2 regions of the Mesorhizobium sp. M6A.T.Cr.TU.016.01.1.1 genome follow, and region 2 is predicted to be linked to the other one. Evidence: riboswitches for the same ligand, from Rfam matches in the RefSeq annotation. Region 2 holds a riboswitch; the other holds the start of a gene.

Region 1 (5,695 bases), 1.9 Mb from region 2:
CGTGGCGTGGCCGAAGATGCTGGGAAGCCCGCGGGAAACGCCGGTGTCCACCGTGACGGTCGCGCTCATGCCGGTGCGCAGCGCCATCTTGGCGTCGGCATCGGCCAGTTCCAGGCGCACCGGAATGCGCTGGGTGACTTTGACCCAATTGCCGGTGGCGTTCTGGGCGGGCAACAGCGAGAACTCGGCTCCCGTGCCGGCGCCGATCGCCTTGACGGTGGCCTCGAACGTCTTGCCTGGATAGGTGTCGACCACGATTTCGGCCTTCTGGCCCGGCTTCATGTGGGTGAGCTGCGTTTCCTTGAAATTGGCATCGATCCAGGTGTCGCCGGTCTCGACCAGCGAAAACAGCGGCGTGCCAGAGCCGACATACTGGCCGACCTTGAACGAGGCAGCCTGGCTGACGATGCCGTCAGCCGGCGCCCTGACAGTGGTCTGCGCCAAATCATAGGCAGCCTTGTCGCGCGCGGCGAGCGCCGCCATCACGGTCGGATGCTTATCGGTCTCGATATCGGGATTGCCGCCAAGGCCCGCCTTGGCGCTGAGGATGCCCTGCTCGGCCACGGCCAGTTGCTGCTTGGCTTTGTCGAGATCGTTCCTGGCCTCGTCGAGCGAGGACTTGGCATTGATGCCCTTGCGGGCAAGGTCGGCGGCTCGGTCGTATTGCGACTGCGCGTAGTCGACCTGGCTGGCGTCGGACTTCTCCTGCGCCAGCGCCTGGCTGTAGGCCGCACGCAGCTGCTCGACATTGAGGCGCGCGCCGGCCACCGCCGCGTCGGCCTGGGCCAATGCGATCCGGTAGGGCTCGGGATCGATGGCGAACAGCACGTCGCCCTGCTTGACGGACTGGTTGTCGAAAATATCGACCTGAACGATGCGACCCGCCGTATCGGCGGCTATCGAGACCTTGGCCTGCTGCAGATTGGCGTTTTCGGTTTCCTGGTAGCGGCCGCCGGTCACCCAGACGTAGCTGCCGCCGGCGATCAGTGCCACGGGGAGCGCAAACATCAATAGGAAGCGGCCGACACGGCGCTTCTTCTTCGGCACCACCGGCGCCGGTGCTAGCTGCGGAGCGACCGCCACCGGAGCTGCCGCCGGCTGCGCCGGAGCTTCAACCTCCAGCTTGGTTGCATTCTCATCTACCTTGGCTACCGCGTTCATGCTGCTGCGCCTTCTGCACCTTTGACTTTTTCGCCGGACGCCGTCTCGCCGTCCGCCAGGTTCTTGGCCATTGCCTCCAGACCCTTGATCAGGATGCGGCGATCTTCGAGCGACACGCCGGTAAGCGATTCCTCATAGACTTCGCCAGCAAGGCTCTTGATCTCTGCGTAGGCCTCGCTCGCTTTGGCGGTCGGGAAGATCATGCGGACGCGGCGGTCGGTGGCGTCGGAACGGCGCTCGATCCAGCCGCTCTCCTCCATGCGGTCGACCAGGCGCGACACGCTGATCGGCTCGATCTCGAGAAGCTCGGCGAGCCGCGCTTGCGTGATGCCTTCTTCCTTGGCGACGCGGACCATAAGCCGCCATTGCGCCGAGGAAAGGCCGAGCCCGCTGGCCTTCGCCTCGAAGCGCTTGCGCATCAGGCGCTGCACGTCGTGGATCAAAAAGCCCAATCTATCGATGCCGTCGGAAACCATGAGCGGCATATATTATAAGCGTGCTTACTATTCAAGATGCGGCATTATGCCAGAAGCCGGCAAGTGTGGATGGCAGTCACATCAGGAACGATTGCGAATGAGCATCGTGACCACGAAAAAAGCGCCGACCGAGCTGGTGATGATGCCGATCGGCAGTTCCTGCGGCGGCAGCAGCGTGCGGGCTAGAAGGTCGCTTGCCAGCAACAGCACCGCTCCAAAGAGGGCGCAGCTTGCAATCAGGCGCAGGTGCAACGGGCCGGCCAGGGGCCGGGACAGATGCGGGATCATCAGACCGACGAAACCTATGACGCCTGCCACCGAGACGAGGATCGCCGTCGAGAAAGCAGCGACGAGAAATGTCGTCCTGCGCATCCGCGCAACCGGCACGCCGAGGCTTTCGGCGGCGTTTTCGCCGGCCAGGAAAGCGTCGAGCCGACGGTGGTTCCAAAGTCCGAACACAAGGATGGTGCCTGCGCCCAGAGCAGCCAGTCCGACATTGTCCCACCGCGCCAGCCCGAGCCCGCCCATCGTCCAGAACAGCACCGAGTGGGCGGCGCGCTGGTCACCGGCAAAGACGAGATAGTTGGTCAAGGCGGTGAACATGAACGATACGGCAAGCCCGGCCAATATCAGCCGTTCGGGGCCTTGCCCCCTCACCCGCGAAACCAGCAACAGCACGATGCCGGCGGCCAAAATGCCGCCGGTGAAGGCAGCGACCGGCAACGTCCAGATGCCGAAATGGTCGCCAAAAATGGTGATAACGGAAACCGCGCCGGCCGCGGCACCGGACGACAGGCCGAACAGGAACGGATCGGCGAGGTCGTTGCGCGTTACCGTCTGCAGCAGCGCGCCGATGACGCCCAGCCCGGCGCCGACACAGATGGCCATGATCGTGCGCGGCAGCCTGAGATCGACAACGATTTTGCCGACCGGACCGGGCACGATGTCTCCGTCCAGTCCGGCCGCATGTCCGAGCGCGGCAACCACGTCGCTCAACGCTATGACCGTCGATCCATAGGCGATCGACAGCAGTGCAAGAGTGGCAATCGCCACTGCTCCTGCTATCATTGCCAATTCGAACGCCCTGCGGCGCAAGCTCAGAAAGCTTCCGGGTGCATCGCCCTGGCGATCTTGCCGATCGCCTCGATGTTGGCTGGCCCGGGCGTCAGCTCGGCATAGCGCAGCGCGACGAAGCGCTCATTCCTGACCGCGTCGGTTTCCTTCATCGCCGGATGAACTTTGAGGAAATCGAGCAGTTTCCTGTAGCCGCCACCGTCCTGGTAATCGAGCAGGATCAGGAACTGCGGATTGCGGGAGGCGACCGTTTCCCAATCCGTATTGCCCCAGCTCGTCTGCATGTCGGCCATGATGTTGTCGCCGCCGGCAGCGGCGATCATGGCGCTGGGGATCGCGAACTTGCCTGATGTGAAGGGTTTGTCTTCGCCGGAGTCGTAAAGAAATACGCGCGTTCCCTTGTGGTCGCCAACCTTCGCCGTGATATCGGCGAGTTGCGCTTTCCAGTCCGAAACAAGTTTTTTCGCCTCGGCTTCCTTGTCGAAAATCCTGCCCAGCTTTTCGATGTCGTCGTAGAGCAGGTCCATCGAGGCGGCGGGGCGGTTGTTGTCGAGATGGACGCAGCTTTCCGTCAGCACCAGCGTCTTGATGCCGTGCGGCGCCAGCGTATCGGGCGTCACCTCGCCGCCCGGCTTCATGCCGTAATACCAGCCGGCGAAGAAGAAATCGGGCTCGACCGCGACGAGGTTTTCAAGTGTCGGATATTTCGGCGCGAGTTCCGGGATCGAGCCCTGCTCGGCCTTGAATTCCGGACCGACCTTGTACCATCCGGTGATGCCGGTCAGGCCGAGGATCGACGGTTGCAGCCCCAGCGCGAAGGCCATCTCGGCCATGTTCATATCCTGGATGATGGCGCGCTTCGGCGCGGCGTCGAACGTCAGCGGCGTGCCGCAGCTGTCTACAGTTACCGGGAAAGCAAAGGCGGTCACCGGGAAAGCGAAGGCGGTCTGGGCAAACAGGAGGGAGGCGAAAGACAATGCGAGGCGTTTCACGAATATTGCTCCTTGGTCAAATCGGAATGTGAAGAGGCACGGTTCGGAACGTCGAATACCGTGAGTTCGCGGTCTTCGGTGGGATGGCGCAGCCGAAGCACGTCGACGCCGAAAATCTGGCGGATCAACTGCTTGGTCAGCGCCTCGCGCGGACCGGCAAACGCCTGCAGGCGGGCCTCGTTCATCACCGCGACCCTGGTGGCAAATGGCGTGACCAGCGACAGATCATGAAGCACCGCCACGACGGTCATGCCAAACTGCGACACGAGTTCGAGAAGCTCGCTGCGGGCGCGCGGATCGAGATGATTGGTCGGTTCATCGAGGAACAGGATTTTTGGCTCCTGGGCAACGGCGCGTGCCAGCTGGGCGCGTTGCCGCTCGCCACCCGATAGCGAGCCGATCGTGCGGCCGAGCAGCGGCAGCAGGCCGGTTCTGCGAAGCGCTTCGACGGCGATGTCGCGTTGCTCGCTCCTCCGTCGCAAGCCGGCATGCGGGACGCGGCCAAGCTCGACGTAGTCGATCACGGCAAGCCGCGGATCAGGCTGATCGGTCTGGCCGACGACAGCCATGTGCAGCGCCCGCTCGGCGGCCGAAAACGTCTCCAGCCGGCGTCCGGAAAATCTCACATCTCCCGCGCTTGGCCGCAGGGTGCCACATAGCATGCGCAACAGCGTCGTCTTGCCGGCGCCGTTGGGACCGATGATTGCGAGGCGATCGCCCGCCGCCACCGAAAGGCTGACCGCGCTGACCAGGCATTGGCCATTCGCCGTCGCGCTCAGCTCACGCGCTTCAAGAAGAGGCTGGGAGGCGTCCAACTTACCGTCACTTTCTCAATGGCGACGGAAGGAAGCTGGACGGACCGGCCGACAAGACCGATGTCCACGTCTCCTCCCGGCACACCCCGTCCGGTCAACTCATGCTGATGGCAGGTCTCCTGGCTCGCGGGTCTTTGCGCCATCCTGCCTTCCCAGCCTTGCCGGCCAGTGGCATTTCGGATTTTGCTAACCGCTTACAGTTGCGGGGGCAGCCACGGCCTCGATCCGAAGATCTCACCGTGTTCCCTTTTCACCCCTTGCCTTTCGACTCGGGGACCATCACCCAGGCACCCTAGTTTTCCGCCAATCACAGCGCAATAAATTTCCAGGGTTGAAACAGCCGCTGGAGCGAAGGGTCTTGTCAGAAAGAGCCATACGAATCTCGTTATGTAATAACGTTACCATTTAAAAGACGCCGCTTGCTCCTGTCAAGCTCTTTCGCCCGACGCCTTCGACTTGCCGGCCGCCGTCGCTCGCGATTTGCGCGGTGCGCAATTTCGATCAAACTGCCTCCACCAGGAAGCGGCACCATGACTTTGCCAAATGCGAAGACTGGGCCAAATGCGAAGACTGGGCCAAATGCGAGGAGCCATATGAACCCGACCGAGAAAGCGCTGTGGTTCGTCGAAAGCCACCTGCCGGAATCCGTCTCGCTCGACGATGTCGCCAAGAGCAGCGGCGTGTCGCGCTTTCACGTGACGCGGGCTTTCGGTGCTGCGACCGGCCGTTCGTGATGGGCTACATGCGTTCTCGCCGGCTGACCGAAGCGGCGCGCAAGCTCGCCGCCGGCGCACCCGACATCCTTTCGCTCGCGCTCGACACCGGCTACGCTTCGCATGAGGCCTTCACCCGTGCCTTCCGCGACCAATTCGGCACCACGCCGGAACTGGTGCGCGCGCAAGGCTCGCTCGACAATCTCGCTCTCGTGGAGCCGATCCTGATGGACCAGTCCTTCCTCACCAATCTCGAGCCGCCGCGTTTTGAGACCAGCCGGCCGTTTCTCATCGCCGGTCTCGGCGAACGCTACAGCTGCGAAACCAGCGCCGGCATCCCGATGCAATGGCAGCGGTTCGGCCCGTATATCGGCAATATTCCAGGCGAGATCGGCGACGTCGCCTATGGCGTCTGCGTCAACGGCGACGACACCGGCAATTTCGACTACATCGCCGGCGTCGAG
Region 2 (5,695 bases):
CTCCAGCATCTGCCGCACCGCACGCATAAACGGGTCGGGGCCGCAGCAGAAGATTTCGCGCTCGCGGAAGTCTGGCGCCAGCAGCGGCAGCCGTATCGCGTCGATCCGGCCCATATGGCCGAACCAACCCTCGCGGCTGGACCGTTCCTCGATCATGAAGCCAAGCGTCAGACCCGGCATGCGGCTGCCGAGCAGTTCGAGCTCCTTGCGGAAGATGATCTCCTCGGGCTTTCGCGCGCAGTTGACGAAGCCGACATCGGTCCATGGCGCGCAGTCGTTCAGCCAGCGCAGCATCGACATCATCGGCGTCACGCCGGAGCCGGCCGAAATGAACAGATACTTGGCCGCGGGATGGCTGTGCAGCGAAAAGTCACCCGTCGGACCATAGGCCCTCACGTGAACGCCGGGCTTCAGATTGTCGAACATCCAGCGCGTGCCGAGACTGCCGGCTTGCGCCTTCACCGTCACCGCGATCGAGAACGGCCGCGACGGCGAGGAAGACAGCGTATAGGTCCGCATCAGCGGGCCGTCGGAGGTCGGCAGTTCCAGCGTCACGAATTGGCCCGGCTTATAGCGGAACCAGGTCTGGTTGTCGGAGCGGAAGGTGAAGGTCTTCACGTCAGGCGCCTCGTCGCTGACGCCGATCACCTCCAGCACCTGCAGCCGGTCGTTCCAGGGCGCCATTTCGTCGAGATGGCGGTAGAGCCCGAGGTCCGTCATTGCGTTCATCTCTTCACGTTTCTCTCAGGCGACGCTGCGCAACGCCGGCCGGCCGTCCTCGGCAAGGCGCGGTCCGATGAAGGAGGCGTACCATTCGACGAACTGGATGACGCCGCCCTCATGCAGTTCCGAATAGGGGCCGGGCTCATAGGCCGGCGACAGGATGCCGAAGGCGTTTTCCTCGACAATGCGGCGGTCCTGGTCGTTGGTTTCGGTCCATACATGGGTAAGTTCGGCGAGGTCGTAATCGACGCCTTCGACCGCGTCCTTGTGGACAAGCCATTTGGTGGTGACGGCGGTTTCCGTGGCGCTAATCGGCAACACGCGGAAGGTGACGGCATGATCGCCGAGGATGTGGTTCCAGGTCGTCGGATAGTGGTAGAGCAGCAGCGAGCCGACACGGTCGGTCGAAACGCTGTCGGAAAGGTTCTTCTTCACCGCGCGCCTTCCCGTCATCGTATAGCTGACGGCGTCGCGCAGCAGCGGTGCGCGGGTGGCGCGATATTGCCCAGCCGGATCGATGCGGAACTTGCTCGGCAGGCCCGCCGCCTCGCATTTGGCCCAGTGCGCCAGCATCTCAGGATCGCTGTCGGCGCCCTGCACGCCGGTAACGGTCGGTGCTTCCGGGAATGTCTTGCACAGTTCCGGATGGTTGCCGGCGCAATGGTAGCACTCGCGGTTGTTTTCCCAGACGAGCTTCCAGTTGCCCTTCTCGACGATGGTCGATTCGAAGGCGACCTTTGCCTCGCGCAGTCGGTGCGGCAGGAGGTAAGGCTCGATCATGGCGCGCATCGGCGCGAAATCCGCCGGCTCCTTGGCCAGGCAGATGAAAATGTAGCCGCCGACACTTTCGCAAGCCACCGGCTTGAGGCCGAACTGGCTCTTGTCGAAGCCATCCGCCATCTGGCGAGCGAACAAAAGCCGGCCGTCCAGCTCGTAGGTCCACTGGTGATAGGGGCAGACGAGCTTTGCCGCCGTGCCCTTGTCGGCGTTGCAGACGCGGCTGCCGCGATGCCGGCAGGAATTGTGGAAGGCATTGATCTTGCCTTGCTGGTCGCGGACCAGCACGACCGGATAGTCGCCGATCTGGGCGGTGATGTAGCTGCCCGGCTTCGGCAACTCGCAATCGTGGCCGATGAACAGCCAATCGCGATACCAGATCAGCTCCATGTCGAGCTTGAAGAAATCGGGATCGGTGTAGAAGGGCTGCTCGAGCGAATAGCCTTGCCTGCGGCCGTGCAAGAGCCTCAGCATGTCGTTGCGCGAATCCATGTCCTGTCCTCATAGCCGTCGCATCGGCCCGAAATCGGAATCGATTTCGGAAAGCACGATGCGCAATTCAAAGTCTTGGAGCGTACTTTATGCGTCCAGATGGACGCATGTCGCTCCAAAGACTGAACTGGTGGTGATTGAGGAAGGATCGCTTGCACGCCGGCGACAGGCCAGACATGCATCATCCACCTCTTGACCGCCCACCGCGATCAGTCGAGTCTAGACACCTCGGGCTGGTTTCCGGGCTCTGGAGTGTCCTTGCGGACAGTCGCGACACCTTCCCAGGCTTGTGGCCCAGTGGTCTCCCGTTGCGACTTGAACTCCACCACCGTTGCGGGGGCAGCGCCGGGATTTGACCGGCTTCCCAATTCTCCGCTTCGTCGTCACCAAGCGGCACCTGAGATGGCGTCATCTAATCATGACGGCCAGCTGACTGTCGGCATGAAAGCGACATCGTATCCATGCGGCGCGACACGGCCCGCGAAACGTGCAGGTTGGTAATTGCAGGGCTGAAAACCCATTTTTTCGGCCACCATTGTCGGCCGCCGTGACATCGAATTCCGACCCGCGGCGGAGGCAAAGAAGGTTAACAGTTTCCAAAAGTGACTATTAGCCGCTTCTAAAATCGAACCGAACGGTTCGTTTCTGTTGACAATGCGTGCATGACGCTGTGAACGCAGGTCCGCCAATCCGTCAAATCGTCAAATGGCGACTTTGGCATAAACCTTTGAAAATAAAAGATAAAGCAGCGCCCGTAGAAGCGTCTGGTACAATTTCAAGGTGTAGATTCTTGGTCCACACGGAACAACTTCGTGATTGGAATCTGCGGGATGGCCTTCCCACATCGGGGCTGTCCGAACGACGCGAATTCCTTCCAAGACACGCCGCTAGCCGGACGGAAAACTAAGATACTGGAGTACCAAAAATGAAAAAGATTGCTCTTACTGCCGTCGCCGTTCTGGCCATCACCGGCAGCGCCTTTGCCGGCAGCGACCATTATGGGTCCAACGGCGCCAACCAGCCGGCCGCTGCGGTCGACAGCTCGTACACGGCTTCCATTCAGAAGCCGGCTCACGCTGAAAAGCCCGCCGTCCAGGGCGCCGACCGCAACCTTTTCGGCAACAATTAACAGCTGATCCCAGACCATGGTCCCGAAAAGTGGAAACCGGTTTTCGGAAAAGATCATGGTCAAACAAGAAGACAGAGCGGCGGCAGGTCCGCCGCTGGGGATCTTTAGAAATTCAGGAGTATTGGAAATGAAGAAGATTGTTCTTGCCACCGCCGCCATTCTGGCCATCTCCGGCAGCGCTTTTGCCGGTAGCGACAACTATGGATCGAACGGCGCCAACCAGCCGGCCGCTGCGGCCGACAGCTCGTACACGGCTTCGGTTCAGAATTCCGCTTCGGCGCAGAATCCGGTTCCGGCCGACGAGAAACCCGTCCACGGCAGCGACCGTAACCTCTTCGGCAACAACTAACAGCCAGTTCCAACAGCAGCGGCGGCATTTGCCTGCCGCGCTGATGGGATACGAAAATCCAGGAGCACTGAAATGAAGAAGATCGTTCTTACCGCCGCCGCGCTTTTGCTTGCTGCCGGCAGCGCCTTTGCCAACAACGACAATGTTGGCGGGACCGACATCAACAAGCAGGCGACCGTCAACGTCGACAACACGCAGACGTCTTCGGTACGCAACACCGGTTCGCCGATCTACAAGCTGCTCAATTCGTCGGGCGACGTAGAGAAGTCCGCCCCGCAGGGCAGCGACCGGAACCTGTTCGGCCGCTAGCGCATCGGCCCGAAAATCGGAATCGATTTTCGGAAAGCACGATGCGTAGGTTCAAAGTGTTAGAGCGTACTTTGTGCGTCCACTTGGACGCACGTCGCTCTAACAGCAACCTGAATGCACAAGAGCGGCGGGCTTTGCCCGCCGCTCTTGTTTTTGGCTTCGCCAAACAACTGCTCGGCAGTCCTGCTGCCGTTCTCAGGCCGCCTTTGCTTCCGCTTCGTGAAGCGTGAAGGACCGCCCGTCGGTATCGAAAATATGCAGGTCGCCGGCATCGGCACTCAACCGCAGCGTCGCACCCCGCTTGACCTCGACATTGCCGGGCAGCTTGGTCACCAGCGGCAGGTCGGCGCGGCCGATGTCGACATAGACGAGCTGGACCTCGCCGAGCTGCTCGACATAATCCACCGTTCCCTCGAAAAGATAATCCGCGCCGCTAGCGATCATCAGATCCTCCGGCCGCACGCCGAAGCTCACCGAAGCGCCCTTCGCTGAGGCCGGCGTGGCGATCGGCACCGTCGCCTTGCGCCCGCCGACATGGCTGACGATGGTCGGGTTGCCTGATTTGTCGATTGTCGCCGGCAGGATGTTCATTGCCGGCGAGCCGATGAACTGGGCGACGAACAGATTGCCGGGTTTCTTGTAGAGCTCCATCGGCGTGCCGACCTGCTCGATATGGCCGTCCTTGAGCACCACGATGCGGTCGGCCAGCGTCATCGCCTCGACCTGGTCGTGGGTCACGTAGATCATTGTTGTGGCAGGCATCGACTCCTTGAGCTTGGCGATCTCGATGCGGGTGGCGACGCGCAGTGCCGCGTCGAGGTTCGACAGCGGCTCGTCGAACAGGAAGACCTTCGGGTTGCGCACGATGGCGCGGCCGATGGCGACGCGCTGGCGCTGGCCGCCCGACATCGCTTTGGGCAAGCGGTCGAGATATTTGGTCAGCTGCAGGATTTCCGCCGCTTGGCGCACCCGCTTGTCGATCTCGGCCTTGCTCTCCTTGCCGATCTTCATCGAGAACGCCATGTTGTCGTAGACGGTCATGTGCGGATAGAGCGCATAGGACTGGAACACCATGGCGATGCCCCGCTTCGACGGCGGCACGTCGTTGACCACCTCGCCGGCGATCTTGAGTTCCCCGGAGGTGATTTCCTCAAGCCCGGCGATGGACCGCAGCAAGGTCGACTTGCCGCAACCCGAAGGGCCGACGAAGACGATGAACTCGCCCGACTTTATGTCGAGGTCGATACCGTGGAGAATGTTGAGATTGCCGTATGATTTCTTCACTTGCCTTAGCGTGACATCGGCCATGGGTTCCCTCCAGTGAATTGCAAACTCAGTCGATGCGCCCGAACCAGGCGCCGTAGCCGCCGAGGCGGATAGAGCCGGCGCCAGTCTGTCCCGAAAACCCGTGCCCCGGCAAGGGCTGCAGCGAGCGTCCGCCGAGATTGACTTCCGCCGGTCGGCTGCCGAGATTGAAAACGCAGACGATCTGCTCGTTGCCCTCGCGGCGCGTGAAGGCGACCGTATCGCCCTCGCTTTCGATGAAGTCGATATCGCCCTTGGCCAGCGCCGGATGCAAACGGCGGAAGGCGAGAAAGCGCCGGTAGTGTTCGAGCAGCGAGCTGTCGTCGCCCTGCTGCACATCGACCGCTTGCGAAAGGTGCTTGGCGGGCACGGGCAGCCATGGCTTTGCCTTGGAGAAGCCGCCATTGCTGTCGGCGCCATCCCAGACCATCGGCGTGCGGCAGCCGTCACGGCCCTTGAATTCCGGCCAGAAGCGGATGCCGTAGGGGTCCTGCAGATCCTCGAATTGCAATTCCGCTTCGCCAAGACCAAGCTCCTCGCCCTGATAGATGCAGACCGAGCCGCGCAGCGACATCAGCAGCGCCGAGATCACCTTGAGATAGGCGGTCTGG

What was found. A riboswitch is a leader RNA that binds a small molecule or an ion and turns the genes downstream of it on or off. The one in region 2 is predicted to bind cobalamin.
Region 1: another riboswitch for cobalamin. It lies ahead of EJ075_RS31925 (ABC transporter ATP-binding protein); the one in region 2 lies ahead of EJ075_RS07930 (aromatic ring-hydroxylating dioxygenase subunit alpha).

Annotation. Positions count from the first base shown of each region.
Region 1 is NZ_CP034452.1:6,582,869-6,588,563, forward strand. Features, by position in the region: gene EJ075_RS31905 (HlyD family secretion protein) at 1-1,161, opposite strand, end outside; gene EJ075_RS31910 (MarR family transcriptional regulator) at 1,158-1,637, opposite strand; gene EJ075_RS31915 (iron ABC transporter permease) at 1,719-2,705, opposite strand; gene EJ075_RS31920 (ABC transporter substrate-binding protein) at 2,735-3,670, opposite strand; gene EJ075_RS31925 (ABC transporter ATP-binding protein) at 3,700-4,518, opposite strand; cobalamin riboswitch at 4,610-4,814, opposite strand; partial or broken gene EJ075_RS31930 (AraC family transcriptional regulator) at 5,112-5,695, shown strand, end outside.
Region 2 is NZ_CP034452.1:1,711,628-1,717,322, reverse strand. Features, by position in the region: gene EJ075_RS07935 (hybrid-cluster NAD(P)-dependent oxidoreductase) at 1-720, opposite strand, end outside; gene EJ075_RS07930 (aromatic ring-hydroxylating dioxygenase subunit alpha) at 745-1,992, opposite strand; cobalamin riboswitch at 2,206-2,408, opposite strand; gene EJ075_RS07925 (DUF680 domain-containing protein) at 2,918-3,121, shown strand; gene EJ075_RS07920 (DUF680 domain-containing protein) at 3,249-3,470, shown strand; gene EJ075_RS07915 (DUF680 domain-containing protein) at 3,543-3,779, shown strand; gene ugpC (sn-glycerol-3-phosphate ABC transporter ATP-binding protein UgpC) at 3,975-5,087, opposite strand; gene EJ075_RS07905 (alpha-glucosidase) at 5,113-5,695, opposite strand, start outside.